DNA from 3 places in the Mesorhizobium sp. DCY119 genome. Region 1 is predicted to be linked to each of the others. Evidence: riboswitches for the same ligand, from Rfam matches in the RefSeq annotation. Region 1 holds a riboswitch; each other region holds the start of a gene.
What was found. Region 1 has a riboswitch for cobalamin ahead of DZG07_RS10890 (CbtB-domain containing protein). Riboswitches for the same ligand answer to the same signal wherever they lie in the genome.
Positions count from the first base shown of each region.

Region 2: another riboswitch for cobalamin. It lies ahead of DZG07_RS23415 (TonB-dependent receptor); the one in region 1 lies ahead of DZG07_RS10890 (CbtB-domain containing protein).
Region 3: another riboswitch for cobalamin. It lies ahead of bluB (5,6-dimethylbenzimidazole synthase); the one in region 1 lies ahead of DZG07_RS10890 (CbtB-domain containing protein).

Region 1 covers NZ_CP031834.1:2,247,346-2,257,531, reverse strand. Annotated here, with positions in the region: gene cobD (threonine-phosphate decarboxylase CobD) at 1-861, opposite strand, end outside; gene cbiB (adenosylcobinamide-phosphate synthase CbiB) at 860-1,825, shown strand; gene cobO (cob(I)yrinic acid a,c-diamide adenosyltransferase) at 2,135-2,752, opposite strand; gene cobU (bifunctional adenosylcobinamide kinase/adenosylcobinamide-phosphate guanylyltransferase) at 2,754-3,269, opposite strand; gene DZG07_RS10895 (CbtA family protein) at 3,262-4,023, opposite strand; gene DZG07_RS10890 (CbtB-domain containing protein) at 4,039-4,218, opposite strand; cobalamin riboswitch at 4,255-4,449, opposite strand; gene DZG07_RS10885 (aromatic ring-hydroxylating dioxygenase subunit alpha) at 4,592-5,791, shown strand; gene DZG07_RS10880 (MFS transporter) at 5,760-6,959, opposite strand; gene DZG07_RS10875 (aldo/keto reductase) at 7,096-7,926, opposite strand; gene DZG07_RS10870 (DUF1624 domain-containing protein) at 8,008-8,985, shown strand; gene DZG07_RS10865 (isoprenylcysteine carboxylmethyltransferase family protein) at 9,101-9,580, shown strand; gene DZG07_RS10860 (MerR family DNA-binding transcriptional regulator) at 9,606-9,992, opposite strand; gene mgtE (magnesium transporter) at 10,144-10,186, opposite strand, start outside.
Region 2 covers NZ_CP031834.1:4,783,750-4,793,935, forward strand. Annotated here, with positions in the region: gene DZG07_RS23385 (carbohydrate ABC transporter permease) at 1-86, shown strand, start outside; gene ugpC (sn-glycerol-3-phosphate ABC transporter ATP-binding protein UgpC) at 102-1,187, shown strand; gene DZG07_RS23395 (hypothetical protein) at 1,384-2,418, opposite strand; gene DZG07_RS23400 (ABC transporter ATP-binding protein) at 2,439-3,212, opposite strand; gene DZG07_RS23405 (iron ABC transporter permease) at 3,209-4,210, opposite strand; gene DZG07_RS23410 (ABC transporter substrate-binding protein) at 4,207-5,034, opposite strand; gene DZG07_RS23415 (TonB-dependent receptor) at 5,088-6,956, opposite strand; cobalamin riboswitch at 7,151-7,359, opposite strand; gene DZG07_RS23420 (hypothetical protein) at 7,425-7,673, opposite strand; gene DZG07_RS23425 (hybrid-cluster NAD(P)-dependent oxidoreductase) at 7,677-8,780, opposite strand; gene DZG07_RS23430 (aromatic ring-hydroxylating dioxygenase subunit alpha) at 8,880-10,127, opposite strand.
Region 3 covers NZ_CP031834.1:3,757,273-3,767,458, reverse strand. Annotated here, with positions in the region: gene aroC (chorismate synthase) at 161-1,264, shown strand; gene ribB (3,4-dihydroxy-2-butanone-4-phosphate synthase) at 1,371-2,468, shown strand; gene DZG07_RS18290 (MFS transporter) at 2,536-3,750, opposite strand; gene DZG07_RS18285 (TetR/AcrR family transcriptional regulator) at 3,867-4,466, shown strand; gene bluB (5,6-dimethylbenzimidazole synthase) at 4,473-5,198, opposite strand; cobalamin riboswitch at 5,245-5,429, opposite strand; gene DZG07_RS18275 (histone deacetylase family protein) at 5,552-6,478, shown strand; gene DZG07_RS18270 (exodeoxyribonuclease VII small subunit) at 6,482-6,733, shown strand; gene DZG07_RS18265 (DUF2277 domain-containing protein) at 6,805-7,077, shown strand; gene DZG07_RS18260 (pirin family protein) at 7,207-8,127, shown strand; gene dxs (1-deoxy-D-xylulose-5-phosphate synthase) at 8,234-10,147, shown strand; gene DZG07_RS18250 (GNAT family N-acetyltransferase) at 10,162-10,186, shown strand, end outside.

The DNA of each region.
Region 1 (10,186 bases):
AAACAGGCTGGTACCGCCGCTGACGATCACGCCATGCCTTGCCAGCAAAGTATCGAGTCGCGCCGCTTCGTCGTTGAGCTTGTCGCGCATCGCCACCTGCCAGGAGGTGTCAGCCAGCGCCTTGATGCCATATTCCAGCGCCGGGCCAGCAACGGCCCACGGCCCCAATTCTGCATCCAGCCGGGCAACCACCGATTCGGCAGCAATCGCGAAACCCAGCCGCACGCCGGCAAGGCCAAAAAACTTGCCGAAGGAGCGCAGCACGACGAGACCGCCCTGCCCGACATCGCCATCGGCGCGCTCGGACTGCGGCCCGACATCCATGAAGGCTTCATCGACCACCAGCAGCCCGCCTTTAGCGTGCAACGCGGCGGCGAGATGAAGAAGCTTTTCGCGCGCAATCACGCGCCCATCAGGATTGTTTGGGTTGACGATGACGGCCAGGTCAGAATCGTAAAGCGCCTCGAAATCGCGAACTTCCGACACCGTATAGCCGGCAATCGCGCAGGCCCGCGCGTGCTCGGCATAGGTCGGTCCCAGCACCAGCGCCCTGCCCGGCTTCACCAGCGAGGCGACGCGTGGCAGCAATATCTGCGTGCCCGGTGCGGATGCAATATTGGCCACGGATGGCGCGCCATAGGCGCTTGCCGCAATCGCTGCCAATTCGCGCGCACGGTCCGGCTCCGGCAGCCGCGACAAGGCTGTGGCAGGGAGATCGAAAAGCGGATAGGAGTGCGGATTGATCCCGGTCGACAGGTCGATCCAGGGCAGCGGCGCTTGCGGAAACAGCGCTGCCGCCCGGCCGAGGCTGCCGCCGTGATCGGCCACCGCCGTCACCGAACTCCTGTTTTCCAGCGCCATGTTCGTCCTGCTCGCCTTCCTGTCGCTTCTCGTCGAACTGGGTCTCGGTTACCCGGATCGGCTGGTGCGCGCAATCGGCCATCCGGTGATCTGGATCGGCCAGCTCATTTCTTTCCTCGACAAGAACCTCAACCGCGCCACCCAATCCGACGCATCACGCCGCATTTGCGGCGTGGTGGCGCTGATCGTGCTGATTGCCATCCCGGCGGGCTTCGCATTTTTCCTTGAAACGCTGTTTTCGCTCTCCCCGCTCGGCATTGTCGCGTCGGCACTGCTCGCCAGCACATTGCTGGCGCAGCGCAGCCTTGCCAGCCACGTGAAAGCGGTGGCCGACGCGCTCGATCGCGGCGGCTTGCAGGCCGGCAGACGCGCCGTGTCGCAGATCGTCGGCCGCGATCCCGAACGGCTGGATGAGGCCGGCGTCAGCCGTGCCGCGATCGAAAGCCTTGCCGAAAATTTTTCCGACGGCATTGTCGCGCCCGCCTTCTGGCTCGGCATCGGCGGGCTGGCCGGCGGCGTCGCCTACAAGGCTGCCAACACTGCCGATTCGATGATCGGCCATCGCACGAAGCGGCATGAAGCTTTCGGCTGGGCTGCAGCCCGCTTCGACGACCTGATCAACCTGCCCGCCTCGCGGCTGACCGCGCTTTTGCTGGTGATTGCCGCGATGATCGTGCCCGGTGCCAGTGCTGCCAATGCCTGGCGCAGCGTCTGGCGCGATGCCTCGAAACACCGCTCGCCCAATGCCGGTTGGCCGGAAGCGGCCATGGCTGGCGCGCTCGGCCTGTCGCTCGCCGGCCCACGTGTCTATGGCGGCGTGATGGTCGAGGATGCGACGATGGGCGATGGCCGGCGCGAGGCGAATGCCGCAGACATCAGGCGCGCGCTGAGGCTTTACTGGACGGCGGATGCGTTGATGATTGTGGGGTTTGGGGTGCTGTCGCTTGGGATGTGGCTCGGATAGGGGTGCGTCCTTCGAGGCTCGCCCGTCAGAGTTTACGACACAACGGCAATGTCCTGCGGGCTCGCACCTCAGGATGAGGGAGGTGGGTGCGCTTTCACGCCAAGTTCTGAAACGCTTGTTATCTGAAGTGCTGTGATGTGAAATACTTGTTGGCAGGTGTCGGGGTGAAACAAGCTAGCGGGCCGTGGGACAACCTGGCAGGCCTTGGGTAAGACAAGCCGCCTACCTCCCTCATCCTGAGGTGCGAGCCCGCAGGGCATGGAAATTGTGCCGCAGACATCGATGGGCGAGCCTCGAAGGACGCACCGCCTAAAACTCAATCCCCTGCTGCGCCTTAACCCCCGCCGAAAAATGATGCTTCACCGAGCCCATCTCGGTCACCAGATCAGCCGCCTCGATCAGCGCCGGCTTGGCGTTGCGGCCGGTGACGACGACATGCAGGCCTTCGCGCCGGTTCTTCAGGGTCGAAACCACGCTGTCGAGGTCGAGATAATCGTAGCGCAGCGCGATGTTGAGCTCATCCAGCACGACGAGGTTGATCGACGGGTCGGCGATAAGCTCGACCGCCTTGGCCCATGCGGCTTCTGCAGCGGCGATATCGCGCTTGATGTCCTGCGTCTCCCAGGTGAAGCCCTCGCCCATCGTGTGCCAGACCATGCGGTCGCCGAAGGTGGCGAAGGCATCCTTCTCGCCGGTGTGCCAGGCGCCCTTGACGAATTGCACCACGCCGACGCGCTTGCCATAGCCGAGCATGCGCAGCGCCAGCCCGAATGCAGCCGTCGTCTTGCCCTTGCCGGGGCCGGTGTTGACGATGAGCAGTCCCTTTTCGGTAACCGTCTTCTCGGCCACCTCGGCGTCCTGCATCGCCTTGCGCTTGGCCATCTTGGCCTTGTGGCGCTCGGCTTCCTTTTCGTCGATTTCTTTCATCTCATTTCACCTGCATCGGCAGACCCGCGACCATAAAGAATACGCGGTCGGCGCGGGCGGCGATCCTTTGATTGAGCCGGCCAGCAGCATCGCGGAATTTCCGCGCGAGCGCGTTGTCCGGCACGATGCCGAGCCCGACTTCGTTGGCGACGACGAACCACGGACCGCGCGGCTTGGCCAGAACGGCCTCCAGCATTTCGCTTTCGCGTTCCAGATCATGATCGGCCAGCAAATGATTGGAAAGCCAGAGCGTCAGGCAATCGACCAGCAAAGGCTGTTCATCAGGCACATCGGCAATGGCATCGGCAAGGTCGAGCGGCGCGTCGATCGTCTGCCAGCCTTCGGCGCGGCGGGCGCGGTGCAGCGCAATGCGCTCGACCATCTCATGGTCGAAAGCCTGCGCCGTGGCGATATAGGTCCAGGGCGCAGGGAATGCGGTGGCCAACCGCTCGGCATGCGCGCTCTTTCCGGAGCGCGCACCGCCGAGCAGGAAGGTCAGCGAAGTGGCGTCAGGCAAAGCTGTCGCGCAGGCTTGTCGCCGTTCCGGTGAAGCGTCCGCGAATGACGCCGACGGCTGCACCGAGCACCACCCAGAAGATCAGGTTCGTCACGGTTACGGCGACCACGAACTGGTGATGCAGGTCCGGCGGGATCGGCGATTCGTGGCTGGCCGGCTGCGGCGCGCCGAGCAGATGCGGCGCAACGATCAGGGCCACGCCGATCAGCGAAAACACCAGCGACGAGCGGAAGGCGATCAGGCCGAGACCAGCGGCGGTGGCAACCACCGTGCCGATCCACCAGACCTGACGGGCGGCAAGATCGGCCGCAGGCATGGCCGGCAGTTCCGGCGGCAGGCCGAGGCCCGGCGCCAGCGTGAACACGGCAAAACCGGCAAAACCCCAGAAAATGCCCTGGCGCCAGTTGGCGATGCCACCGGCAAGTTCCGAAGCAGCCACCAGAACCAGCGCAAAGCCGATACCGGTGACGATGTTGGCAAGTGCTGTGAAGGCGAAGCGCTCGAAACCGTCCGCCGGCGCCCAGCCTTCTTCGTCATGCTCGTGGGCGGGTGCTGCGGCTTCAGCCGCCGGAGCTGCGGTTTGCGCACTATCGGCGGCGGCCGCAGCGTGCTCGTGGCCGCCTCCGGCGTTCTCGAAGGTTTCCGCCTTCAGGATCAGCGGAACGGTTGCATAGGTCTGCATGGCCGTCATGACGATGCCGGACAATAGCCCTGCGATCGCCGCGATGAACACGACGTTACGAAACAATGTCATGGGAGCGGTCCTTCGTTAGTGGCAGGGAAACGCCATCGAGTGGCGATAGTCGTGGCCGGCATTATGGACGACTTCCATATGCGAGAAGCCGACGAAGCCGATAACGAAGAGGCCGAGCAGACCGGCCATTGCCAACTGCATCGAGCGCGAGGCCGAACCTGCTGTTGCGCCGAGCGACGAAGAAACCGTGTTCATTTCCAAATACCTTTCACCCTCCACCCGAGGGCACCTAGAGTTTCCGACGTCGCCGGCAGGTCTCCTGGCTTGCGGGTCGGCACCCTTCCCCGCCTTCCCGAGAAAATTCTCAGTGGCATCTGGGGAGAGCTCGCCGCGCACAGTTGCGGGGGCAGCCGCGGCTTTGGGCAGATTTTGCCCGCACCGCATTCCCTATTGATTCCTCGCGGAACCGACGACAGCGGCGACTATAAGGATAAACCCGCCGCCCGGCAAACCAATTTCCCGCCCTTTTTCCTGCCGGAAAGGTCGTAATTTGACGATCGGGCAACCGTCGCCGGAATTGACAAATTTTCCGCACAGGTATCCGCTGACCCCACCGGAGGATAGCGCGATGACGGCAGGCCCAGCGGAAAGCAAAGCCTATAACGGGCTTCGAACAGCGGAGGTGACGCTGCCGTCCCGCGCCTATTGGAGCGACGCCGAATACCAGCGCGATCTCGACACGATCTGGTATCGAAACTGGATCATGGCCTGCCGCGAGGCCGATGTCACCCAGCCGCTCGCCTATCGCGTGTTCAAACTCGGCACGCAGGAAATCCTCATCATCCGCGACGAGACCGGCGTGCTGCGTGCCTTCCACAACACCTGCCGCCATCGCGGCTCGCAGCTTTGCGGCGAGAGCGAAGGCAGGCTGAAGGCTCGGCTGCTCACCTGCCCCTATCATGCCTGGTCCTATTCGCTGCGCGGCGATCTCGTGCGCGTGCCGTCGAAATCGCTGCCTGAAGGCTTCGACAAGGCCGACTACCAGCTCTATCCGGTGGCGCTGTCGGTCTGGCGTGGCTTCGTCTTCGTCAACCTGGCCGAAAATGTGCAAGGCTCGGCTGCAGATGTTTTTGACGCCGGCTCCGCCGACCTAAGCAACTGGCCGCTGGAAGACCTCGTCACCGGCCATGCGTTTCGCAAGGTGATGAACTGCAACTGGAAAATCTTTTGGGAAAACTTCAACGAGTGCCTGCATTGCCCCGGCGTCCATAAATCCCTGTCGCATCTGGTGCCGATCTATGGCCGCGGCCTGATGGCACGCCACGACGACCCGGAATGGGCGCTTCATGCCGACAATGATGCGCCCGAATATTCCGGCGGCCTGCGGGCCGGCGCCGAGACGTGGTCTGAGGACGGGCGCGTGCATGGTCCGGCTTTTCCAGACCTGACCGAGGCCGAGCGCGGCGCCGGCCAGACCTATGCCGCGCATCTGCCGTCGATGTTCGTCGTCGGCCATGTCGATTATGTCCGCACCGTGCGGCTGGTGCCGCTGGGACCGGAACAGACGGAACTGGTGGCGGAATGGCTCTTCCTGCCGGAAGCGTTGACCTCAGGCGGAACCGACCTCGAAAACATCGTCAGGTTTGGCATCCAGGTGCTGGAGGAGGACGCGGCCATTTGCGAGATCAACCAGAGAGGCCTGCATTCGTTGCGCCACGAGGCGGGCGTGCTGATGCCGGAGGAATATGAGCTTCAGCGCTTTCATCAATGGGTGCGCGGCAAGCATGCGCAGGCGCTCACATCGACTTCGGCAGAAAACGCCAGGTGATCAAGCCGCAGATGGCCGTGAAGACGCCGAGCGTGACGAACACCGCGCCAAGGCCGAAGAAGGCAAGCACAACCGAGTAGACCAGAGGCGGCAGAAGCTCCGACAGATCGAGATAGGTGCGGTAAACGGCGGTCATCTGTGGCCGCTCATAGGTGCGCACCGCGCGCATGAAAGCGGTCGAGCCGAGCGCGTCGAGCGCCACCGCAAACAGCGCGCCGAACAGCAGGAAGACGCCGGTGACGAGCGGCAATCGCTCGCCGCCAAGGCCTGCCAGCAACAGCGCCGTGCTCATGCCGAAAAAGGCAAACGTCATGATGTTTCGTGCGCCGAAGCGCCGGCCCGCCCTGCCCCAATAGATGGCAGCAAACAGAAGGGCGTTACCTGCCGAAACCAGAAGACCGCCGGCCAGTTCGCCCTGCCCCGTAACCACCATCAGGATCGGGCCGTAGACGAAGAACGTCGTCCAGAAGCAGGAGCGGCCGAAGGCGATTACCCATGCCAGCCGCAGCCGTGGCTGGGCGACAAAGCGGCCGATATTCTTGAGGGGATTGGCCGGTCGCGTCTTGCCCGGTCGGATCAGCGCATTGTCGCCGAGGCGGAAGTACCAGAAGGTTATGAGCAGCGCCGTCGCGAAGGCAACCACCACGCCATGTGTGACGAAGATTCCGTAGCGCGTGTAAAGAAAGACGCCAAGCGTCGGCCCGCCGGTCCAGGCGATCATCGATGCCGCCATGCGCAGCGATTCGGCCTGCATGATGTCCGTCTTGCGGATGTGGTCCATGATGTAGAGGTTGAGCGTGATCGCCAGCGCACTCGCCCCCATGACGCGGGCCAGCATGCCGAACATCTGCCCCGGCAGCGAATGCGTCATGAACAGCAGCGAACCGACGGCGAGCAGCACCACGCCTGTCGTGTAGATCCAGCGCCGCGAAAAACGCCCGATCAGCATCGGCATGAACAGCGTTGCCGAAAGGCCGATGAAGGCAACGAGCGTATAAAGCAGTGAGACGGTCTGCTTGTTCTGCAGGAGTTCGTAGGCCTGGATCGGAACGACGCTGGCGATCGACGCGCGCGCAAAGGACTCCAGCGCATAAAGCGTGGCAAAGGTTCGCGCGCCCGCCGGCTTTACGGCGGGAAGCCAGATCGGATGCCTTACCTGCGTGACCATTCCTGCCCCGGATCATTTGCCGGCAGATTTGCAGGCGCAATCACACCGCCGATAGCAGGAAACCGACCTGCCATCGTCGCAAAAGCCGGTTGGATATCGTCTTTTCGGCTGTGGCCTAAGAGATCGCTCGCTAACTCTAGGCGGCGTCCCATTCCGGCGAAAACCCGAAATCGCAAAGACGCGCATTGCGGCCAGTCAGCGCGGAGATCGCCGCCATCTCCTCGTCCGACAGGGCAAAGTCGAAGATGGCGATGTTTTCCGACAACCGCGCGATTTTCGTCGTCCGCGGAATGGCGACAACGCCCTCCTGCTGAACATGCCAGCGCAACACGATCTGGCCCGGCGTCCTGCCGTGACGGGCAGCGGCATCGCGGATCGCGTTTTCCGAAAACAGGTCGCCGCCGCGATAGAGCGGGCAATAGGAAACCAGCGCCATGCCGTTGTCGCGGCAAAGGCGGTAGACCTTCCGCTGGTCGAGATAGGGGTGATTCTCGACCTGATTGGCTACCAGTGGCTCGTCCGAGAGCGCGATCGCCTGCGAGAGCAATGCGGTCGGGAAATTCGACACGCCGATATGGCGCGCAAGGCCGGTGCGCTTCATGGCGTTCAGCGCCTTGATGGAGCCAGCCAGCGGAATCTTCGGGTTCGGCCAGTGGATCAGCAGCAGGTCGACCTGATCGAGGCCGAGATGCTTCAGGCTGGCCTCAGTCGAGCGCTCCAGATCTCCCGGCGCGATGTCCGTCCACCACACCTTCGTCGTCACGAAAACATCGTCGCGCGCAACGTCCGAAGCACGAAGGCCGACGCCGACATCCTTCTCGTTGCCGTAAGCGGCGGCCGTGTCGATATGGCGATAGCCGACCGACAGCGCGCGCAACACCAGTTCGGCACAGTCGTCGCCTGAAAGCGTCCACGTTCCGAGACCGAGCGCGGGAATTTGCGCGCCATTGGCGTTTACGCTGTGCATTGCATCCTCCAATTCCATTCTTTCGTCGTCATGATCCGTGCTAACGGTTGAACGATAATCAAACGAACCGCAACATCACGCATGCTTCCAGATACAGAACCGCTTCAGCAACCGAAATCCCGCCGCATCGACGCGCTCGACCTGGCGCGGGGCCTCGCCCTGATCGCCATGGCGATCTATCACTTCACCTGGGACCTCGGATTCTTCGGCTACACCGAGCCCAGCCTGACGGCCTTCGGCGGCTGGAAGCTGTTTGCGCGCTGCATCGCCTCGAGCTTCCTGTTCCTCGTCGGCGTCAGCCTTTTCCTGGCCCACGGCAATGGCATTCGCTGGAAGGGGTTTTGGCGCCGCTTTGCCATGGTGGCAGGTGCAGCTCTCGCCATCTCTGTGATCACCTACTTTGCCGTGCCGGACGATTTGATTTTCTTCGGCATATTGCATCAGATCGCGCTGGCGAGCCTGCTTGGGCTTTTGTTCCTGCGGCTGCCGACGCTGCTCACATTGGTCGCGGCGGTAGCGGTGATCGCCGCACCGAACTTCCTGCGCACACCATTCTTCGATCATCCGGCATGGTGGTGGGTCGGCATGTCGTCCGTCAATCCGCGCTCGAACGACTACGTCCCGCTGTTTCCATGGTTCGGTGCGGTCCTGCTCGGCATCGTGGCGGCAAGGCTCGCCACATCGTCCGGGCTGTTTGCGCGACTGGCGGGGGTTTCTCTCGGATCGTGGTCGAAGCCTCTAACCTTTGCCGGGCGGCACAGCCTGGCCTTCTACCTCATCCACCAGCCGGTGCTGATCGCCTGCGTCTGGCTTTTCTCGCAGGTCATGCCGGCTGACATCCCCACCAAGGAAGTTCAGTTCCGCACCTCCTGCGAACGGACCTGCCAGGACACGCGCGACGCCGAATTCTGCACGCGCTATTGCGCCTGCATGCTCGATACGCTGGAAAAGGACACTCTCGACGCGCTCTTTGCCGGCAAACAGACGCAGGAACTGCGCGACAAGGTGAATGACAGCGCCGGCTACTGCACGGCAGATACCGAAAACACGAGCCCTTAGAGCGGTTCAGCGTTTAACAGAAAGCCGAACTGCTCTAAGTCTTTGTTTTTACGCAATTCCGGACGGAAAGTTGTTACACACTTTTCCTGGAATTGCTTGAGGGAGGAGGAACGCAATGACGGACATCCACACGGCGCCGAACCGCATACCGTGGCCGCCGATCATCTATCTCGCGGCCATCGCGATCAGCATCGCGCTCGGCCTGCTCTATCCGCTGCCATGGCTGCCGTCGGGCATACTCCCCGACATATTGCTCGCCCTTGGATGGCTGGCCGTCGCCGGCACGATTGCTCTCTACGTTTCAGCCATGCGTGCCCTGAAGCAGGGCAACACGACGATCAAGCCTCATCAGGGCGCGGATCATCTTGTGACAAACGGTGCGTTCTCTTTCACCCGCAATCCGATCTATCTCGGCAACACGCTGCTGATGATCGGCGTTGGCCTGATAACCGGCATCGTCTGGTTTTTCGTGCTGGCGCTGGTGGCCGCCTTCACCACCCAGAAACTCGCCATAGAGCGCGAGGAAAAGCACCTGATGGCACGCTTCGGAAAGAAGTACCGCGATTATGCCAAGCGCGTCCGGCGCTGGATTTGAGAGACGGACGATTTTCGAATAGATTTTAAGTCGTCACGCCGAGTTCAACGAGCCGCTCGACGCAAGACTCTTCGGCATGGTCGAGTTCGGCAAGCGTCTCTTCGAGGTCGCGGCGTTTCTGGCGCAGATCCTCGCGCTTTTCCTCGATCCGCTTGATCATCAGGTTGAGCTGGCCCACTTCGCCGGGCGGCTCCTTGTACATCTGGATGATTTCGCGGATTTCGTTGATCGAGAAACCGAGCCGCTTTCCCCGCATGATCTGCTTGACCAGATGCCGGTCCGTCGGGCGGAACAGGCGCGTGCGTCCGCGGCGGACGGGCTGGATAAGCCCCTCATCCTCGTAGAACCGCAAGGTGCGCGTCGAAATATCGAACTCGCGGGTCAGTTCGGTGATCGAATAATATTCCCGCATGTCAATTCCATTCTCGCCAGAGCGTCGGACCGAAGAGTGGAAACCGGTTTGTTACAAAATCCGATGCTCCACCAACGCGACTCCACGCTGGAATCTTGGCACGGCATTTACGTAAAAGTCAATCGATCACAGACCTGTGATAAAATGATCTTCAGGTCACGCCGAACCACCAGGTCGCCAGCCCGAGAAAGGCA
Region 2 (10,186 bases), 2.3 Mb from region 1:
CAGCCGCGATCATTCCGGTCGTCGCCCTCTTCGCCCTTGTCGGCCGCTGGTTCGTTTCCGGCCTGACCGACGGCGCGGTCAAATAGTTTGAAGGTATAGTCATGGCGGGCCTGTCGCTCCAGAAAGTGAAGAAGCGCTTCGGCGAAACCGAGGTGATCGGCGGCGTCGATCTCGACGTCAAGGATGGCGAATTCGTCGTCTTCGTCGGGCCGTCCGGCTGCGGCAAGTCCACGCTGCTGCGCATGATCGCCGGGCTCGAAACCACCTCGGACGGGCGCATCGAGATCGGCGGACGCGACGTGACCGGCGAAGACCCGGCCAAGCGCGGCATCGCCATGGTGTTCCAGACCTATGCGCTCTACCCGCATATGACAGTGGCGACCAATATGGGCTTTCCGCTGGAGATGGCGAAGCGGCCGAAGGAAGAGATCGACCGCAAGGTGGCGGAAGCCGCCAAGATCCTGCATCTCGAACCCTATCTGCAACGCAAGCCGCGCGAGCTTTCCGGCGGCCAGCGCCAGCGCGTGGCGATCGGGCGGGCCATCGTGCGCCAGCCTGGCGTGTTCCTGTTCGACGAGCCGCTGTCCAACCTCGATGCCGAATTGCGCGTGCAGATGCGTATCGAAATCGCGCGGCTGCATCAGGAACTCGGCACGACGATGATCTACGTCACCCACGACCAGGTCGAGGCGATGACGCTGGCAAGCCGCATCGTCGTGCTGCGCGCAGGCCGCATCGAGCAGGTCGGCGCGCCGCTGGAGCTTTACGAAAACCCCGACAACAGTTTCGTCGCCGGCTTCATCGGCTCGCCGCGCATGAACTTCGTGCCGGTGACGGTCGTCGGCGTGGAAGGCGGCAAGGCGATGGTAGCGGCGCCGAAGCTTGGGCTGACGGGCATGGCGGTCGCGACGCGCGGCGCGCCGCCTAAGCTTGGAACGGCGGTCAGCCTCGGCATAAGGCCCGAGCATTTCGTGGTGGCAGACGGGGCAGCCAGCGCGCTTTCCGGCAAGGTCACGCTGGTCGAGCGTCTCGGCGGCGTCACCTACGCGCATGCGCAACTGCCCGAGGGTGGCACGATCACCGTGGAAAGCCGCGATGCCCGCAGCTTCAACGCCGGCGACGGCGCGCGCTTCGGCCTCGACGGGACGCGGGCGTTTCTGTTCGATCAGGACGGGAAGCGGATTTGAGGTTGAGGTTGCCCCTCACCCTTACCCTCTCCCCGTGAAAAATGGGGAGAGGGAGCGTCAGCGTCGAGCTTCGTCCTTCTCCCGCAATGATGGGTAGACGGAGGCTGGCCGCTACGTTGATGACCCCCTCTCCCCGTCCTTACGGGGAGAGGGTAAGGGGCAGTTCTGCCGCAAAAACACTCACAAAAATCACCAGTCAATGCCCCGGTGAATCGTCGTCCTCCAGTTCGGCGTCGCTGCGCTGGTCATGCACCCTGCGCCATATCGTAAGCCGGTGTGCCAGTTCGGAATCCTGCTGATGCTCGGCCAGCCGCGCCTGCTGGCGTAGCGCCAGGCGCACGACGCCGCGCTCGAAGCGGCCATCGGGAATGACAAAACCTTCCGGGTCGCCGCCACGTTGCAGCGCGCCGAGAACGGTCCGCTTCAGCATCACCAGATTGGGGTCGCCATAGGCGGAATAAAGATCCTGGAAATGCCGATGCAGCCCAGCATCGAATTCGATGTCTTCGCCCATGGCACCGATGACCGGATTGCCGGGGTGAAGCGAACCGAGCGGCATCAGCCCTTCCGGGATCGGCGTGTTGGCGGAATGGGTGCGACCGGTTCGCAACAGCTTCGGCAGCAGATGCGTGTGCGGACCGGGGGGCGAGACGCCGCCGGTGTCGGGGCCGCCAATCTTCTGGAACACCTCGACGCGGCCGATATGGGTCAGCGCGACGCGGTGCGGGTGGGCGGAAAGAATGGCCGGCATGGCGGCATTGTCGTGCTCGAACAGCGAATGGCCGAGATTGGCGCGCAGCACTGTCAGCAGCTTCGGATCGCTGGTGCGGATGCAGAAATCGCATTGCGGGAGCGACAGACCCATGTCGAACAGGATGCCGGTGTGGTCTATGCCGCGAATGGCGTCGTCGTCGGGACCAAGCTCTGTCAGGACGGAACGGGCCTCACGACGCGCCAGCGCTTCCGGCAGGCACAATGCGACCGCCTGGCTCCAGCGATGGGCGCGCGGGCTGACGGTTTCATAAGCGACCGGCACCACTTCATCCAGCCGCTTGCGGTCGATATGGATCGCGCCGCGCCGGGTCGCGCGCGACAGCGTGAAGCCATCATCGATGACCGGCGTCTCGTCGCGATCCTGATGGAATTCGGCGATCGCGCCGAAGGTGCCCATGCTCCAGCCCGTCTGCCAGTCGCGCAGATGATCGCGAATGAGGTTTTGCAGCGTTTCCATGTTTCGCCCTCCCAAGTCCGTCAGCCGGCGACGTCCAGCGGCATGACCAGCATGCCGCCTTGCGTCTCGCCGAGATAAGCCTCTACGCCATAGACCGAGCGCAGGCGCGCGGCCGTCAGCACCGCGCGCGGCGCGCCGTCGGCAACGATGCGGCCCTTGTCGATGAGAACGAGCCGCGTGCACCAGCGCGCCGCAAGGCCAAGATCATGCAGCGAAGCGACAACGCCCCGGCCCTCCGAGGCGAGTGCCGCAAACAGGCGCATCAGCGTGATCTGGTGCGAAGGGTCGAGGCCGGCGGTCGGCTCGTCGGCCAGCAGCAGCGGCGCATCCTGCGCGAGCGCGCGGGCAATCAGCACCCGCGCTTTCTCGCCGCCGGAAAGGTCGGTCGCGGGACGGTGTCGGAAGGCGTCGACCTCCATGCGGCGCATGGCTTCTTCGATCTTTGCCGTGTCCGCCGCATCAAGTCCGGCAAAGGCAGGCCGATGCGGCGCGCGGCCGAGCGAAACCAGCATCTCGACCGAAACCGGCCAGCCGATCTCGCGCTCCTGCGGCAGATAGGCGAGGTGACGCGCGCGCTCCTTCGCCGGCATGAAGGCTGCATCCTTGCCGGCAATCGCAATCTTTCCGGTCGAGGGGATGAGGCCGAGGGCCGCCCGCAGCAGCGTCGATTTGCCGGCACCATTCGGGCCGATCAGCCCGACGAACTCGCCTTCCTGAACGGCAAGCGAAAGCCCGTGCAGTACCGGCTTGCCGCCGAGCGAAGCATGAAGTTGATCGATGGCAAGGAGGGTCACAGCAGGTTCCTCCGCGTGCGGTAGACGAGCCAGAGGAAGAACGGCGCACCGACGATGGCCGTCAGGACGCCGAGCTTGAGGTCCTTTCCCGGCGCGATGATGCGGACCAGAATGTCGGCGGCGAGCAGAACGCAGGCACCGCCGAGCGCGCTGGCCGGCAGCAGCCGCGACGGGCGCGAGCCGACCAGCGGACGCAATATATGCGGCACGACGAGGCCGACGAAGCCGATGGCGCCGGCAACAGCGGTTGCGGCCCCCACAGACGCGGCGGTGCCGAACACTGCCAGGAACTGCACGCGGCGCATATCGACGCCCATGCTGGCGGCGGCGTCATTGCCGAGCGTCAGCGTGTCGAGCGCCCGCCCGAGCGAGGCGAGCATGACCCAGCCGACGATCATGAAAGGTGCGGCGAGCCAGACATGGGTCATGGAGCGGTCCGTGAGCGAGCCGAGCATCCAGAACATGATTTCGAGTGCGGCAAACGGGTTCGGCGACAGATTGAGCGCCAGCGAGGTCATGGCGCCGGCGAAGCTTGAGACTGCGACGCCGGCGAGGATGATGGTGAGCGCGCCGCCCTTCATGCCGGCCATGGCCTGCACGACCAGCACCGCGAGCACGGCTCCGGCAAGCGCTGCCAGCGGCAGGCCAAGCGGGAAGACCGCCGAGAAGCCGGTGTAGATGGCGATGACCGCGCCGAGCGAGGCGGTGGCGCTGACGCCGATCAATCCCGGCTCTGCCAGCGGGTTGCGCAGATAGCCCTGCAGCGCTGCACCAGATAGGCCGAGCGTCGCGCCGATCATCAGGCCAAGGATGGCACGCGGCAGGCGGATTTCCTGCATGATGAGGGCGATGGCGCCGGCCTTCGATGAGAACAGTGCGGCGATGCTTTCGGTAAAACCAAGTGCAGCGGGGCCAACGGTGAGCGACAGCAGGAACAGGATGAGTGTCGCTGCGCCAAGCACCACGAGCAGCAGGCGGTAGCGGGCGGTCTCGCTCATTTGGCCGCCCCCGCCGCATCCTGCAGAATCCGCGCGACTTCGAGCGTGAAGGGGGCGCCGCAGATCGTGTACTTCGACGGGATATTGACGGCCGTGCTGCCCGCTGTCAGCGCCTTGAAGGCAGGGTGGACATAGCCCTCCTCGGCCAGTGCGGGGCCTGGATAATCGCCCTCGCTGGAGACGACGAGATCGGGATCGGCGAGCACCAGCAGTTCCAGCGGCAGTTTCGACGTGCCGGTGAGGCCGAGCCGCGCAGCGATGTTTTCGAGGCCGGAGATGCCGATCAGCGCATCGACCAGCGTGCCGGAGCCGGAGGTGTAGCTGTTGGCGGAGTAGGTCGCGACAGACTTGCCGGAGGGCGGCTGCGCGCGGAGCTTCGCTAACGCGTCATCGATCTCGGCCAGAAGCGCAGACGCCTTTTCCTGCCGTCCCAGCAGCGTGCCCATGCGCGAGATGTGTTCGCGGATGTCGTCAAGGGAATTTGCCGGCGCAAATTCCTCCACGCGAAAGCCGAGCCGCCGCAGAAGCTCGACGGTCGTGCGCGTCGTGAAGGTGCCTGCGATGATCAGGTCCGGCTGCATGAGAAAGACTTCCTCCGCCAGCCCATGGTTGACCACATAGCCGCCAGCCTGATCGGCAAGCACCGACGCATTCCTGTCGCCGGCGAGATAGGAGACCGAATAAAGCTGGCCCTCGCCGGCGATCAGCATGGCGAGCTGGTCGGTGCAGACATTCATCGAGACGACGCGATGCGGAGCCTCGGCGGCGAGAGCCGCAGAGGCGTTGAGAACCGAGACCATCAAGATCGCCATGATTCGTTTCATGCTTTTCTCCGGGCACCGGGCCCCAATAGAGGCCCGATGCAGAACCTCACCGTTCAGAACGTTCGCGTAAAGCTCAGATTGAAAGTGCGCCCCGGCGCGCGGTAGTCGGTGACGGTGGCGTATTCCTCGTCGAACATGTTCTCGACCGAGAATTTGAACTGCGACTGCGCATCGAGGGCATAGAGCGCGGTGAAATCGACCGTCACGTAGTCCGGCAGTTCGACGGTGTTGGCCGCATTGGAATAGCGCGCCGCGCCATAGAGAACTTTCGCCGTCAGGTCGAGCTGCTCGGTCGGGCTGTAGGTGAGTTCGGCCGTTGCCTTGAAGCGGTCGCGATAGGGAATGTACTTGCCATTGTCCTGGTTGAGCGGCTCACGGATGTCGATCGTGGCCTTGCCGCTCCATTCGTCGCTGAAGCGGTGCGCCAGCGTCACCTCGAAACCGGTTATGCGGGCGCTTGCGACGTTGAAGGGAAGATAGGTCGGCGGATTGGAGGCAATCGCGTCGGCGAGGAAGGTCTGATAGAAAGCGAGGTCGACGCTGGTGCCAGCCGTTGCCTGCCAGTTCAGCCCGACCTCGTAGGAGCGCGACTTTTCAGGCTTCAAATCCGGGTTGGAATAGCCGGGATAATAGAGATCGTTGAAGGTCGGCGCGCGGAAGCCGGTGGCGTAGGACGAGCGCAGCACGAGATCGGGCAGCACTTCGTAGCTCGCGCCGACATTGTAGGTGGTGGCGCTGCCGAACTGGCTGCTGTGATCATAGCGGATGCCCGTGTCGACGCGGAGCGCCTCGTACTCCAGCGAATACTGGCTGAAAAGTGCGGCCAGGTCGCGCGAATCGACGGCGAAGTCGACGGTCGAATCGACCTGCTCGCGATAGGCTTCGACGCCGCCCGTCAGGATGTGGCTGGCCTTGCCGGTCTCGAAGCGTTTTTCGGTCGAGGCGAATATGCCGTAGCGCTGCGTGTCGAACTGGCTGTCGCCACCCGGCACGTCGTCGCGGAAATTGGTCGAGTAATCGAGGCCGGAGCTGAGTTCGACCGTCGAGGACCAGCTGTCGGAATGGAGGACATGCGCGCCCACTTTGCCGGCAAAGGTCGTGGTGTCGACTTCGTTTGCGGATGGGAACGTCGCGTCGTACTGGCTACGGCCGCGCGCGAACAGGCCGTCGGCGTAGAGCCGGCCCCAATCAAATTCCTTCGAGAGCGAAAGATTGGCCGAGCCTTGCAGGAAGCCGTCATCGTCGGGCTCGTGACCCCAGGCGAGCGGCGTGGTAAAGTCATAGCCGCGCGTGCCCAGCAGGCTGCCGCTGAGCGCGTAGTTCACGCCGCTTTCGCTGCGTCCCTGGACGGTGCCGGAGACATAGCCGCCCCAGGGATGGGTGACGCCGGTGGTGAGCGTGGCACAGGCATTGCGGCCATCGGCGCAGGCTCCGCCCTGTTTGGTGATGATGTTGACGACGCCGCCCATGGCGTCGGCGCCGTACTGGGCCGAATGCGCGCCCTTGGCGACCTCGATGCGTTCGATCGAAGCCAGCGGGATGTTGAAGATGGAGGTCGTGCCGCTGGTGGCCGAGCTTGCCCGCACGCCGTTGATCAACACCAGCGTTTGGGTGGCCGACATGCCGCGCAGATAGACATTGGCCGACGCCCCCTGCCCGCCATAGGAAATGATCGAAACGCCGGTATAGGACTTCAGCAGCGACGGCAGGTCGGGTGCTGCCGACTGCTCGATCTCCCTGCGGTCGATGACCGTCACCGACGAGGTCGAGCGCGCCAGCGTGGTCTCGCGCCGCAGCGGCGTTGTGACGACGACCGTGTCGAGTTTGATTACGTCCGCGGCGCCGTCATCCAGCTCCTGCGCGCCGGCATTATTCGTGAAAGCCAGCGCCAATGCGCCAGCCAAAATGGTCGATTTCTGCATGTCTGCCCCCGATAGGCTTTTGGCGGGCGGCAAAGCGCGCCCGAAGGTTTGATGACAAACCGCAGACAGGAAAATGATCGACAGGCAGACTATGAAACGACGACATCGAACCCTCGGCCAACCCCGGCATGCGGCAACACTTTTTCAAATGTCACCGCCACGGGCGACCGCGCCTGAACACACCCCGTGTTCAAGCATGGGTGACCGGAAAAGGCAGGTCTCCTGACTTCCGGGTCTATGCTTGTCTTTCGCCTTCCCAATCGCGCTGAAGCGCTTTTAGTGGCCTGGTTGAAAGAAAGCTCGCCGGCTACAGTTGCGGGGGCAGTCTCGGCTTCGATCTGTCGATCTCACCGTGTTCCCTTTTCATCCGCCGTGAAGCGGAACCAATTCCGATTCCACTGGTAGCTGTGCGTCCGGCGAGCGTCAACCGGGTTTGGCGGTGTGTGGAAAAAGCCGATGTGGAAATGCCTAAACGGCCGAGCCGTTTGCGGCGAGCATGAACATGCCTCGCAGACGGCGCAGGCCATCGGGCAATGGCGCACGGCGATCGAGGCGAGCGACTTCGCGGGCGGCGGCAGTGCGTATGTCGCTGCCTTGCGGCAGCCATAGCAGCCACGACAGGAAGATATCTTCCGGGCACGACAGGGCTGGGTCTTCGACGGACGCAGCCGAGCCGGCGGGACGCTCGATCGCGCCCGATTGCCAATGCGAGCCCATGGATCAGGCCTCGACCGTCAGCGCACCGAGCGGCTTCGAACAACAGGCGAGGATGAAGCCGTCCTCGATTTCGTGGTCGAGAATGCCGCCATTGTGGCTCATCTCGACCTCGCCCGAGACCTTCTTGATCTTGCAGGTGCCGCACAGGCCGAACTCGCATGCGGCTGATATGCGCACGCCGGAAGCGCGGGCCGTCTGCAGCACGGTCTGGCCGGAGACGCAGTCGGCATCGATATCCGACAGCGCAAAGCGGATCGGGGTGATCTGCTCGACAGGCGCGCTATCGGGCGCGGGCGTGGAGGCGTCGGAGAACGGCGCCGGAACGACTTCCACCGGAGGCGCGCCAAAGCTTTCCTGATGATAATGCGCCATGTCGAAGCCTGCGGCCTCGAGCATCTGGCGCACCGCGCGCATGAACGGGTCGGGGCCGCAGCAGAAGACTTCGCGGTCGCGGAAATCGGGCGCCAGAAGCGGCAGGCGCACGGCATCGATGCGGCCCATATGGCCGCTCCAGACTTCTCGGTTCGAGCGCTCCTCGATGAGGAAGCCGAGCGACAGGCCGGGCATGCGGCTGCCGAGCAGTTCCAGCTCCTTGCGGAAGATGATCTCTTCCGGGCGGCGCGCGCAGTTGACGAAGGCGACGTCGGTCCATGGCGCGCAATCGTTCAGCCAGCGCAGCATCGACATCATCGGCGTGACGCCGGAACCGGCGGAGACGAACAGGTATTTCGCCGACGGATGGTTGTGATGGGAGAAATCGCCTGCCGGGCCGTAGGCCTTGATGTGGACGCCGGGCACGAGATTGTCGAACATCCAGCGCGTGCCGACGCTGCCGGCCTGCGCCTTGACCGTGACCGCGATGGAGAACGGCCGCGACGGGCTGGAGGACAGCGTGTAGGTGCGCATCAGCGGGCCGTCTTCCAGCGGCAGTTCCAGCGTGACGAACTGGCCGGGCTGGTAGCGGAACCAGGTCTGGTTGTCGGAGCGGAAGATGAAGGTCTTCACCTCCGACGCCTCGTCGATCACGCCGATGCATTCCAGCACCTGCAGCCGGTCGTTCCACGGCACCATCTCGTCCAGATGCCGATAAAGGGAAAGTTCCGTCATCGCGTTCATCCGCTTAGTTCCGTTTGATTGACCATGAGCTTGTCCGAAAACCGGCAACCACTTTTCGCTAACGCGGTCCTACGGTTCGGGCTCATGGTCTTAGGCCACGCTGCGCAGCGCCGGCTTTTCGTCGTCGGTCAGGCGCGGCTCGATGAAGTTGCAGTACCATTCGACGAACTGCATCACGCCGCCCTCATGCTCGACCGAGTAAGGTCCGGGCTCATAGGCCGGCGACTTGATGCCGAAGGCATTTTCCTCGACGATCCTGCGGTCCTGATCGTTGGTCTCGGTCCAGACATGGGTGAGTTCAGCGAGATCGTAGTCGACACCCTCGACCGCATCCTTGTGCACCAGCCATTTGGTGGTGACTGCCGTTTCGGTTGCCGAGATCGGCAGCACGCGGAAGGTGACGGCGTGGTCGCCCAGCACATGGTTCCAGGTGGTCGGGTAGTGATAGAGCAGCAGCGCGCCGATCTTGTCGGCAGTGACGATATCGGAAAGGTTCTTCCTCACCGCGCGCTTGCCGGACATCGTGTAGCTGACGGCGTCGCGCAGCAGCGGCGCACGCGTGGCACGGTACTGGCCACCGGCATCGATGCGGAACTTGCTCGGCAGGCCGACAGCCTCGCACTTCGCCCAATGGGCAAGCATTTCGGGATCGCTTTCGGCACCGTTGACGCCGGTGACTGTCGGAGCTTCCGGGAAGGTCTTACAAAGTTCGGGATGGTTCGCCGCGCAGTGATAGCACTCGCGGTTGTTTTCCCAGACCAGCTTCCAGTTGCCCTTCTCGACGATGGTGCTTTCGAAAGCGACCTTCGCGTCGCGCAGGCGGTGCGGCAAAAGATAAGGCTCGACCATCGCCCGCATCGGCGCGAAATCCGCAGGCTCCTTGGCGAGGCAGATGAAGATGTAGCCGCCGACGCTTTCGCAGGCGACGGGCTTCAGGCCGAACTGGTTCTTATCGAAGCCCTCGGCCATCTGGCGGGCAAACAGCAGGCGGCCGTCGAGCTCATAGGTCCACTGGTGATAGGGGCAGACGAGCTTGGCCGTCGTGCCCTTTTCGGCGGTGCAGACGCGCGAGCCGCGATGGCGGCAGGAATTGTGGAAGGCGCGGATGTCGCCCTTCTGGTCGCGCACGACCAGCACGGGATAGTCGCCGATCTGCGCGGTGATGTAGCTGCCGGGCTTGGGCAATTCGCAATCATGGCCGAGGAACAGCCAGTCGCGATACCAGATCAGCTCAAGATCCAGCTTGAAATAGTCCGGATCGGTGTAGAAAGCCTGCTCGAGGCTGAAGCCCTCGCGGCGGTTGCGTAACTGCCGCAGCATCTCATTGCGCGCATCCATGTCCTGTCCTCGCTATCCAAGGACTGAACTGGTGGTGATGTCAGGGGAGAAAGATTGCA
Region 3 (10,186 bases), 1.5 Mb from region 1:
GCCGGCAGGCGGCAGCTGACCATAGATGGCCAAATGAAGGGACTACTAACATCGTGAATGTGTCAAAACTTAATCCTTTCGGATGACGGTTTGACCACCGCCGAAAACGCCAATAGAACGCAGCACGAAACCGGCTAGCGGCCGGGCAGGGCTGTTTCTTATGTCGCACAACACTTTCGGACATCTGTTCCGCGTCACCACCTGGGGCGAAAGCCACGGCACGGCCCTGGGCTGTGTCGTCGACGGCTGCCCTCCGGGCATCCGCTTCACGCAGGCCGAGATCCAGAGCGAACTCGACAAGCGCCGGCCGGGCCAGTCGCGCTTCGTCACGCAGCGCCGCGAGCCGGACGAGGTGAAGATCCTCTCCGGCTTCGTCATGGACGAGGATGGCGAGACGATGATCACCACCGGCACGCCGGTGTCGATGATGATCGAGAATGTCGACCAGCGCTCCAAGGATTATGGCGAGATCGCCCGGCAGTACCGTCCCGGCCACGCCGACTACACCTATGACGTCAAATACGGCATACGCGACCATCGCGGCGGCGGCCGCTCCTCGGCGCGCGAGACGGCGGCGCGGGTTGCTGCCGGCGCGCTCGCCCGCAAGGTCGTGCCGGGCATGACCGTGCGCGGCGCGCTGATCTCAATGGGCGTCAAGGAGATCGATCGCAGCCGCTGGAACTGGAACTTCATCGACGACCCGGAAAACCCCTTCTTCACGCCCGATCCCGGCTCGGTTCAGGTTTTCGCCGACTATCTCGACGGCATCCGCAAGGCCGGCTCTTCGGTCGGTGCGGTCATCGAGATCGTGGCCGATGGCGTGCCGGCAGGGCTGGGCGCGCCGATCTACGCCAAGCTCGATCAGGATATCTGCTCGAACCTGATGTCAATCAACGCGGTCAAGGGTGTCGAGATCGGCAACGGCTTCTGGGCGGCGCGCATCACCGGCGAGGACAACGCCGACGAAATGCGCATAGGCAATGACGGCAAGCCGGTGTTCCTGTCTAACAATGCCGGTGGCATTCTCGGCGGCATCTCCACCGGGCAGGCGATCGTCGCGCGCTTCGCGGTCAAGCCGACCTCATCGATCCTGACGCCACGCCAGTCGATCGATGTCGACGGCAACGATGTCGAGGTGCGTACCAAGGGCCGTCACGATCCCTGCGTCGGCATCCGCGCCGTGCCGATCGGCGAGGCCATGGTTGCCTGTGCCATCGCCGATCATTATCTGCGCCATCGCGGGCAAACGGGAAGAGTAGAATAGGGGAGTAGTGAGTGGTGAGTAGAAAAATTACCCTTTACGCTGCTTGGCGCAGTTCTTCCCATTCCCCTATTCACTACTCCCTATTCTCTATTCGCTGAGCAACAAAATGTCCTATGACCAGAAACAAGTCGTCGAGGCGCTGCGGGCCTTCGAGCGTGGCGAGATCGTCGTTGTCATGGACGATGACGGGCGCGAGAACGAGGGCGACCTGATCGTCGCGGCCGTGCACTGCACGGCCGAGAAGATGGCCTTCATTGTGCGCCATACCTCCGGCATCGTCTGCACGCCGATGACGCGCGAGGATGCACGGCGTCTCAACCTGGCGCCGATGGTCGCCGACAATGATTCGGCCCACACAACCGCCTTCACCGTGAGCGTCGACTTCAAGCACGGCACGACGACTGGTATTTCCGCTGACGACCGCACGCTGACAGTGCGCAACCTTGCCAACGGCAATGTCGGCGCGAATGATTTCGTGCGCCCGGGCCACATCTTCCCGCTGATCGCGCGCGAAGGCGGCGTGCTCATGCGCTCGGGCCACACCGAAGCCGCGGTCGATCTGTGCAAGCTTGCCGGCCTGCCGCCGGTCGGGGTCATTTCCGAACTCGTCAATGACGACGGCACGGTGATGCGCGGGCCGCAGGTGGCGGCCTTTGCCGAAAAGAACGGGTTGAAGCAGGTTTCGGTCGCAGACCTGATCGCCTATCGCCAGCGCCAGGAAACGCTGATCCAGCGCGTCGATACTTTCGATATCGACACGCCCGGCGGCAAGGCCAAGGCCTATACCTACACGCTGCCATGGGACGTCATGCACCATCTTGCCATCGTCTTCGGCGATATCCGCGACGGCGTCGAAGTGCCCGTACGGCTTCAAACCGAGGATGTCGTTGCCGATGTCTTCGGCACGGGATGCCGTCTCGACCAGATCGTGAAGGCGCTTGGTGAGCGCGAGCGCGGCGTCATCGTCTATCTGCGCGAAGGCTCGGTCGGCGTTGCCGATCAGGGGCGCAATCGGCCCACGCACGACCGTGAGGACCATGAGGAAGCGCGGCGGCGCGAGGATGAGTGGCGCCAGATCGGCCTTGGCGCGCAGATACTGAAGGATCTCGGCATTTCCTCGATCAACCTGATCGCCTCGCGCGAGCGCCACTACATCGGGCTGGAAGGTTTCGGCATCAAGATCGCCAAGACCGAAATCCTGTAAAACGGAAAACCTGAAAAAACGAAGGGCTCCGGTCGACCGACCGGAGCCCTTCTTCTTTGCAGCCGGCTTATTCTGCCGGCTGCGGCAATGGCGAAACCATGCGTCTCTCGCCGCCGAGCGACCTCTGGCCCAGAAGCACGGTCAGCAGCGCAATCGTGCCGGCTGCCACCGACACCCAGAAGCCGTTGTGGGCGCCGTAATTATCCACCACCCATCCGGTTGCGAATGAGCCGAGCGCCATGCCGATGCCGATGCCGGTCATCACCCAGGTGACCCCTTCGGTCAGCATTGCTGCCGGTACGCGGCGCTCGATCAGGCCGAAAGCGGTGATGAAGGTGGGCGAGATAGCCACGCCGCTGACGAAGATGGCCAGCGCCAGCAACGGCACGGTATTCACGACCAGCAGCGGCAGTGTCGTCAGCGCAATGATGGCGACCGCGATGGCCAGCTGGCGTTGCAACGGCATTTTCAGGTTCAGCGCGCCGATGATCAGGCCGACCACGAAGGAGCCGACGGCATAGACGCCGATGACAAGGCTTGCAGCGCTCGGCTGGCCGAGTTCCTTGGTGATCGCCACCGCGCTGACTTCAGCGGTCGCGAAGATCGCGCCGATGAAGATCAGGGCAAAGGTGATGATCTGAACCGGCCGCTGCCGGATCGCCGAGCCGCCGCCACCATGGTCCAGCGGCCTGATTCCGGGTTCCGTCGAATGTTGCAGGATGAAGGCCACCGATCCGAATGCGAGGAACAGCGTGCTCGCCAGCATGCCCGCTTCCGGGAACAGGGCCACGCTGAGGCCCACCGACAGCGACGCGCCGGCGATATAGACGAGTTCGTCCGCAGCCGATTCGAAGGCGAAGGCGGTGTTGAGTTCAGGACGGTCGTGGAAAATCTCGGACCAGCGCGCACGCACCATTGCCGGCATGCTGGGCATTGCCGCGGCCACAAACGCCGATACGAACAATGTCCAGATCGGCCAGTTCTGGTTGGTGGCGATCAGGAGTGCGGCGAAGGCGATCACCGAGATGATCGTTGTCGGCACGAGTACCCTTGTCTGGCCGAGGCGATCGACCAGCCGCGAGATCTGAGGGGCGAAGACCGCATTGGTCAGCGCATAGGTTGCAGAGACGGCACCCGCCAGCCAGTATTCGCCATGGGTCTGCGACAGCATGGCGACGATGCCGATCGGCGCCATGGCGATTGGCAGCCGCGCAATAAAACCGGCGGCAGCGAAGCCTTTGGCTCCCGGCGCCTTGAATATCTCGCTATAGGGGTTGGACATCGAACGCTCCTGGATTTCCAGAGGGGCACCACTTACATACGTGGCGTATGCAATCTAGATAGTTGCATACGTCGCGTATGTCAAATAATATACGCATCGTATGCGAAGGAGATTTGATGGCGCATAAACCACGCAAGGAGATGATCGCCGAAACGCGCGCCAAGCTGGTGGAGGCTGCGCGTCATGCCTTCGGCACTGTCGGCTATGCGGAAGCATCGATGGACGATTTCACCGCCGCAGCCGGCCTGACGCGCGGCGCGCTTTATCATCACTTCGGCGACAAGAAGGGGTTGCTTCAGGCCGTCATTGCCGAGATCGACGGCGAGATGGCGGTGCGGGTGCGCGAAATCGCGGAAAAGGCGCCGACGCGCTGGCAGCATTTCGTCGACGAATGCACGAGCTACATCGAACTGGCGCTCGACCCGGAAATCCAGCGCATCCTGTTCCGCGACGCCCCTGCCGTGCTGGGCGATCCGTCGCAATGGCCGAACGCCAGCGCCTGCGAAGCCTCGATGACGGAAAACCTGACCCGGTTGCAGGAGGAGGGGATTGTCGTTCCCGATCTCGATGCGGGCACAGCTGCGCGGCTGATCAATGGCGCGAGCAGCCAAGCATCGCAGAGGATCGCGAATTCCGATGATCCCGAGGAAACCTCACGCAAAGCCGTCTCGGCCTTCAAGACCTTGCTTAACGGGCTGCTGGTCGAGAAGGGCTGAGAGGGGTCACGAACGGTTCGCTTCGTCAGCGACCTCCTTCAGTGCGTCTTCGCCTTCGCCGCCAAAGGTCTCGCTCATGATCAGGCTGGAGAGCGGCAGGCGGGCGCCCCAGCCGTTTCGTTCGAGGTCGGGTCGCGGCGCGAATTCCGAGACATGGCTGACGCAGAGATAGGCGATCGGAACGACGTGGCCGGGAATGTTCAGCACGCGCTTCAAAGCGTCCGCGTCGAGGATGCTGACCCACCCGACGCCGATGCCCTCAGTGCGCGCCGCCAGCCAGAAATTCTGCACGGCGCAAACGGTGCTGTAGACGTCCATCTCGGGATTGTGCCAGCGGCCGAGCGGCGAACCCTTCGAGCGAGAGCGGTCGCAGGTGATGCAGAGGTTCAGCGCGCTTTCGCAGATGCCTTCCAGTTTCAGCTTGCGGTAGAGCGCCTGCCGCTCCTCGGCGATATTAGGCAGTTCCTGCTCGCGGGCGGCGAGGAAAAGATCGCGCACGGCCTGCCGGCGCTGCATGTCGCGGACGACGATAAAGTTCCAGGGCTGCATGAAGCCGACGGAAGGCGCGTGATGGGCGGCGAGAAGCAGCCGGGCCAGCACCGTATCGTCTATCGGGTCTGGACGAAAATGGCTGCGCACGTCGCGGCGGGTGAAGATGGCGCGGTAGACGGCATCGCGCTCGGCGTCTTCGAAAGCATTTTCACGGCAGACGTGGTTGCGGACAACATTCATCGCATTTCCCCTTGCGATCGAAAAATGTCGCTCCGCCTGTCCACGCGGATGACTATCTCTACCGGGCCGGTCTTCTGGCTTGGGTTCATCCCGCTTGCGGCGCCTTCCCGTTCTCGCGAACAGTGGCATTTGCCGATGCGGTTCCCCTTACAGCGTTGGGCACGCCACGGATTTTCACCGTGTTCCCGATTCTCCCACCTTGCGGCGGGCACCTGACAGTGCCGAAGACTTAACGCGCAACGCTTGCAAAAACATCCCCCGATGCCGACCTATGACTTCGCAAAGAGGATTTTCCCCAGGCTTCGGGGGCCGACGCATGGCGGCGGCACGGTCTTTCCTGATAGGATGTTTGCATGACGACGCGTCTCTATTCACATCCGATCTATCTCGAGCATCTGACGCCGCCCGGCCACCCGGAGCGCCCGGACCGCCTGCGTGCAATCGCGCGCGTGCTGGAAGACGAGGCCTTTGCCGCACTCGACCGAGTCGAGGCACCGGAGGGCGACGAGGCGACGATTCTTTACGCTCACCCGGAAAGCCATGTCGAAAAGGTGCGCGCGGCTATCCCGCAAGAGGGTATCCGTTCCATCGACGCCGACACCTCCGCCAGCCCCAAAAGCTGGATCGCGGCGCTGACGGCGATAGGTGCGGCGAACGCGGCTGTGGACGACGTGTTTTCCGGCAAGGCCGACAATGTCTTCGTCGCCAGCCGCCCGCCGGGGCACCATGCCGAAAAGACCACGGCGATGGGCTTCTGCCTGTTCAACAATGCCGCGATCGCCGCGCGCTATGCACAGAAGAAGCACGGCGCCGAGCGCGTCGCCATCGTCGACTGGGACGTGCATCACGGCAACGGCACGCAGGACATCTTCTGGGACGACCCGTCCGTGCTCTACTGCTCGACGCACCAGATGCCGCTTTACCCCGGCACCGGCGCGAAGAACGAGACCGGCGCCGGCAACATCGTCAACGCGCCGCTGGCCCCGCAGACCGGCAGCGACATTTTTCGCGAGGCGATGCGTTCGCGCGTGTTTTCGGCGATCGACGATTTCGCGCCGGACCTGATCATCATTTCGGCCGGTTTCGATGCGCATCACCGCGACCCGCTGGCCGAGATCAACCTGACCGAAGACGATTTCGACTGGGCGACCGGCGAACTCATGGACCGCGCCACGCGCCATGCGAGCAACCGGCTCGTCAGCCTGCTGGAAGGCGGATACGACCTCGAGGGCCTGTCGTTCTCGGTCGCGGCGCATGTGAAGCGCCTGATGAAAGGATAAGGAATGGCTACCGAGCCGAGTGAAGAAATCAAGGCGATGAGCTTCGAGCAGGCGCTGGAGGCGCTGGAAAAGATCGTCGACGATCTGGAGCGCGGCGACGTGCCGCTCGACCAGTCGATCAAGATCTATGAGCGCGGCGAAGCGCTGAAGACCCATTGCGACCGGCTGCTCAAGGCCGCCGAGGACAAGGTCGAGAAAATCCGCCTGTCGCGCGACGGCAAGCCCGTGGGCACGGAGCCGCTCGACGGTGAATGACTTGACGTCGCGGCACCTCGCGCCCAGTTATGAAGCAGACAAAGGGTCGATGGAAAATCCGGGAGCTGACGATGTGCCGCAATATCAAGACGTTGTTCAATTTCGAGCCACCGGCGACGCATGACGAGATCCGCGACGCAGCACTTCAGTTCGTCCGCAAGCTGAGCGGTACGACGAAACCTTCCAAGAAGAACGAGGAAGCCTTCAACCGCGCCGTCGATAAGATAGGGGAGGCGGCGCACGAACTGCTGCATTCGATGGAAACGCACCAGCATCCGCGCAACCGCGAGGAAGAAGCCGCCAAGGCGAAGGCCCGTTCGGCGCTGCGTTTTGCAAACGCATGACGCTTGTCGTGCGCCTGTTCTAGGCTCAGCGATTGAACATGCCGTCTCCGGTATGGGACTTTCGATTGTCGCGCTTGGGGCGTAGCCTCTCTGCATAAGGTTGAACGCAACCGCAGACCGGAGTGTCCCATGAGCTTTTTTCCCGCACGCGATCCCGAACCGGGTGACGCCTTCTCCTGCGATGCCATCGAGCTGATGGTCATTCCCAACGCCAAGGACATCGGCGGTTTCGAGGTGCGGCGCGCACTGCCGACGGCCAAGCGCAGGCTGGTCGGGCCGTTCATCTTCTTCGACCGCATGGGTCCGGCCATCCTGCGCGCCGGCAAGGCGCTCGACGTGCGCCCGCATCCGCATATCGGTCTTTCGACCGTCACCTATCTGTTCGATGGCAAGATAAGGCACCGCGATTCGCTCGGCACGGAGATGGTGATCTCGCCCGGTGACGTGAACCTGATGACCGCCGGGCGCGGCATCGTCCACTCCGAGCGCACGCCCGAGGAAATGCGCGGGGCGCCGATGTCGGTTTCCGGCCTGCAGACCTGGATCGCGCTGCCCGACCACAAGGAGGAAATCGCGCCGGTGTTCGAGAACACCGCAAGCGCAACGCTGCCCGAATTCAGTGCCGAGGGCGTGACCGGTCGCGTCGTGATCGGCGAGCTTGAAGGCATGCGCGCGCCGGTGACGACCTATCACGACACGCTCTACGCCGATATCCGCCTCGCCCCCGGCGCCAGCTACAGCATTCCAGCCGACGCCGAGGAACGCGCCATCTATGTGCTCGATGGCAGCATTGTGATTTCCGGCGACCGTTTCCCCGAAAACCGTCTGCTGGTGCTGAAGCCGGGCGACGAGATCGTCGTTTCGGCGGAAAACGGCGCGCATTTCATGCTGTTCGGCGGTGCTTCGCTCGGTTCGCCACGCCATATCTGGTGGAATTTCGTCTCGTCCTCCAAGGAACGAATCGAGCAGGCCAAGCAGGAATGGAAGACCGGCCGCTTCGACATCGTGCCAGGCGACGACCAGGAATTCATACCTTTGCCTGAAAGTTGATGCTTATGACGCTGGGATACGCGTCATCACCGCACATTTACTTTCCGGAGCCGACGCTCTATCTCCAATCTGTAGACTAAATGGATTACAGACAGGCTTCGACCTCGTGACTTTGCCACCCAAAACGCCGCTGCTGGACAAGGTCCGCATTCCCGCGGACCTCAAGCTGCTGCCCGAAAGCGACCTGCCACAGCTCGCTTCGGAGTTGCGCGCCGAATTGATCGACGCCGTTTCGCATACCGGCGGGCATCTTGGCGCGGGCCTCGGCGTGGTCGAGCTGACGGTGGCGCTGCATTACGTCTTCGACACGCCGGACGATCGCATTATCTGGGATGTTGGCCACCAGGCCTATCCGCACAAGATTCTCACCGGCCGCCGCGACCGCATCCGCACGCTGCGCATGGAAGACGGGCTGTCCGGCTTCACCAAGCGCACCGAGAGCGAATACGACCCGTTTGGCGCCGCACATTCCTCGACCTCCATTTCGGCCGGCCTCGGCATGGCGGTGGCGCGCGACCTCAATGGCGGCACCAACAACGTCATCGCGGTCATCGGCGACGGCGCGATGTCGGCGGGCATGGCCTATGAGGCGATGAACAATGCCGGCGCGCTGAATGCGCGGCTGATCGTCATTCTCAACGACAACGACATGTCGATCGCCCCGCCTTCGGGCGCGATGAGCGCCTATCTGGCGCGTCTGGCGTCGGGCAAAACCTATGCCGGCATCCGTGACCTCGGCAAGAAGCTGACCTCCTATCTCGGCGCGCGCGCCGACCGCGCCATCACCCGCGCGGTGGAACATGCGCGCGGCTACGTCACCGGCGGCACGCTGTTCGAGGAGATGGGTTTTTACCACATCGGCCCGATCGACGGGCACAATCTGGAACACCTCGTTCCGGTGCTGAAGAATGTTCGCGACAATGGCACCGGCCCGATCCTGATCCATGTCGTGACGCAGAAGGGCAAGGGCTACGCGCCTGCCGAAGCCGCCGCCGACAAATATCACGGCGTCAACAAGTTCGACGTCATCACCGGCGCGCAGGCCAAGGCCCCGGCCAATGCGCCGAGCTACACCAAGGTTTTTGCCGAAAGTCTGATCCAGGAAGCGCGCGAAGACGACCGCATCGTCGCCATCACCGCCGCGATGCCTTCAGGTACCGGGCTCGATCTCTTCGGAGAAGTATTCCCGAGCCGCACTTTCGATGTCGGTATCGCCGAGCAGCATGCGGTGACTTTCGCTGCCGGTCTTGCGACGGAAGGGTTGAGGCCTTTCGCGGCGATCTATTCGACCTTCCTGCAGCGCGCCTACGACCAGGTCGTGCATGACGTGGCGATCCAGAAATTGCCGGTGCGCTTCCCGATCGACCGCGCAGGCTTCGTCGGCGCCGACGGGCCGACCCATTGCGGCGCCTTCGACACGACCTATCTCGCCTCGCTGCCCGGCTTCGTGGTGATGGCTGCTGCCGACGAGGCGGAACTGCGCCACATGGTGCGCACTGCCGCAAGCTTCGACGAAGGCCCGATCGCCTTCCGCTATCCGCGCGGCAACGGCGTCGGCGTCGACATGCCCGAGCGTGGCTCGATTCTCGAAATCGGCAAGGGCCGCATCGTCAAGGAAGGCACCAAGGTGGCACTTCTGTCCTTCGGCACGCGCCTGCAGGATTGCCTGCTTGCCGCCGAGGAGCTCGACGCCGCCGGACTTTCCACCACGGTTGCCGACGCGCGCTTTGCCAAGCCGCTGGATGAGGATCTGGTGCGCCGGCTTGCCCGGTCGCATGAGGTGCTGCTGACGGTGGAGGAAGGCTCCATCGGCGGTTTCGCCAGCCATGTGCTGCATTTCCTGGCCAAGGAAGGCCTGCTTGACACGGGCCTGAAGGTGCGGCCGCTGGTGCTGCCGGACGAATTCACCGACCACGCCAAGCCGGAAAAGATGTATGTCGACGCCGGGCTCGATTCGACCGGCATCGTGCGCACGGTGTTTGCAGCGCTCGGGCAGTCGGTGCGCTCGGCCACGGCCTGATCGGCCGTCGTTCGATGCAGGCAGCCGCGCCATTCCAAC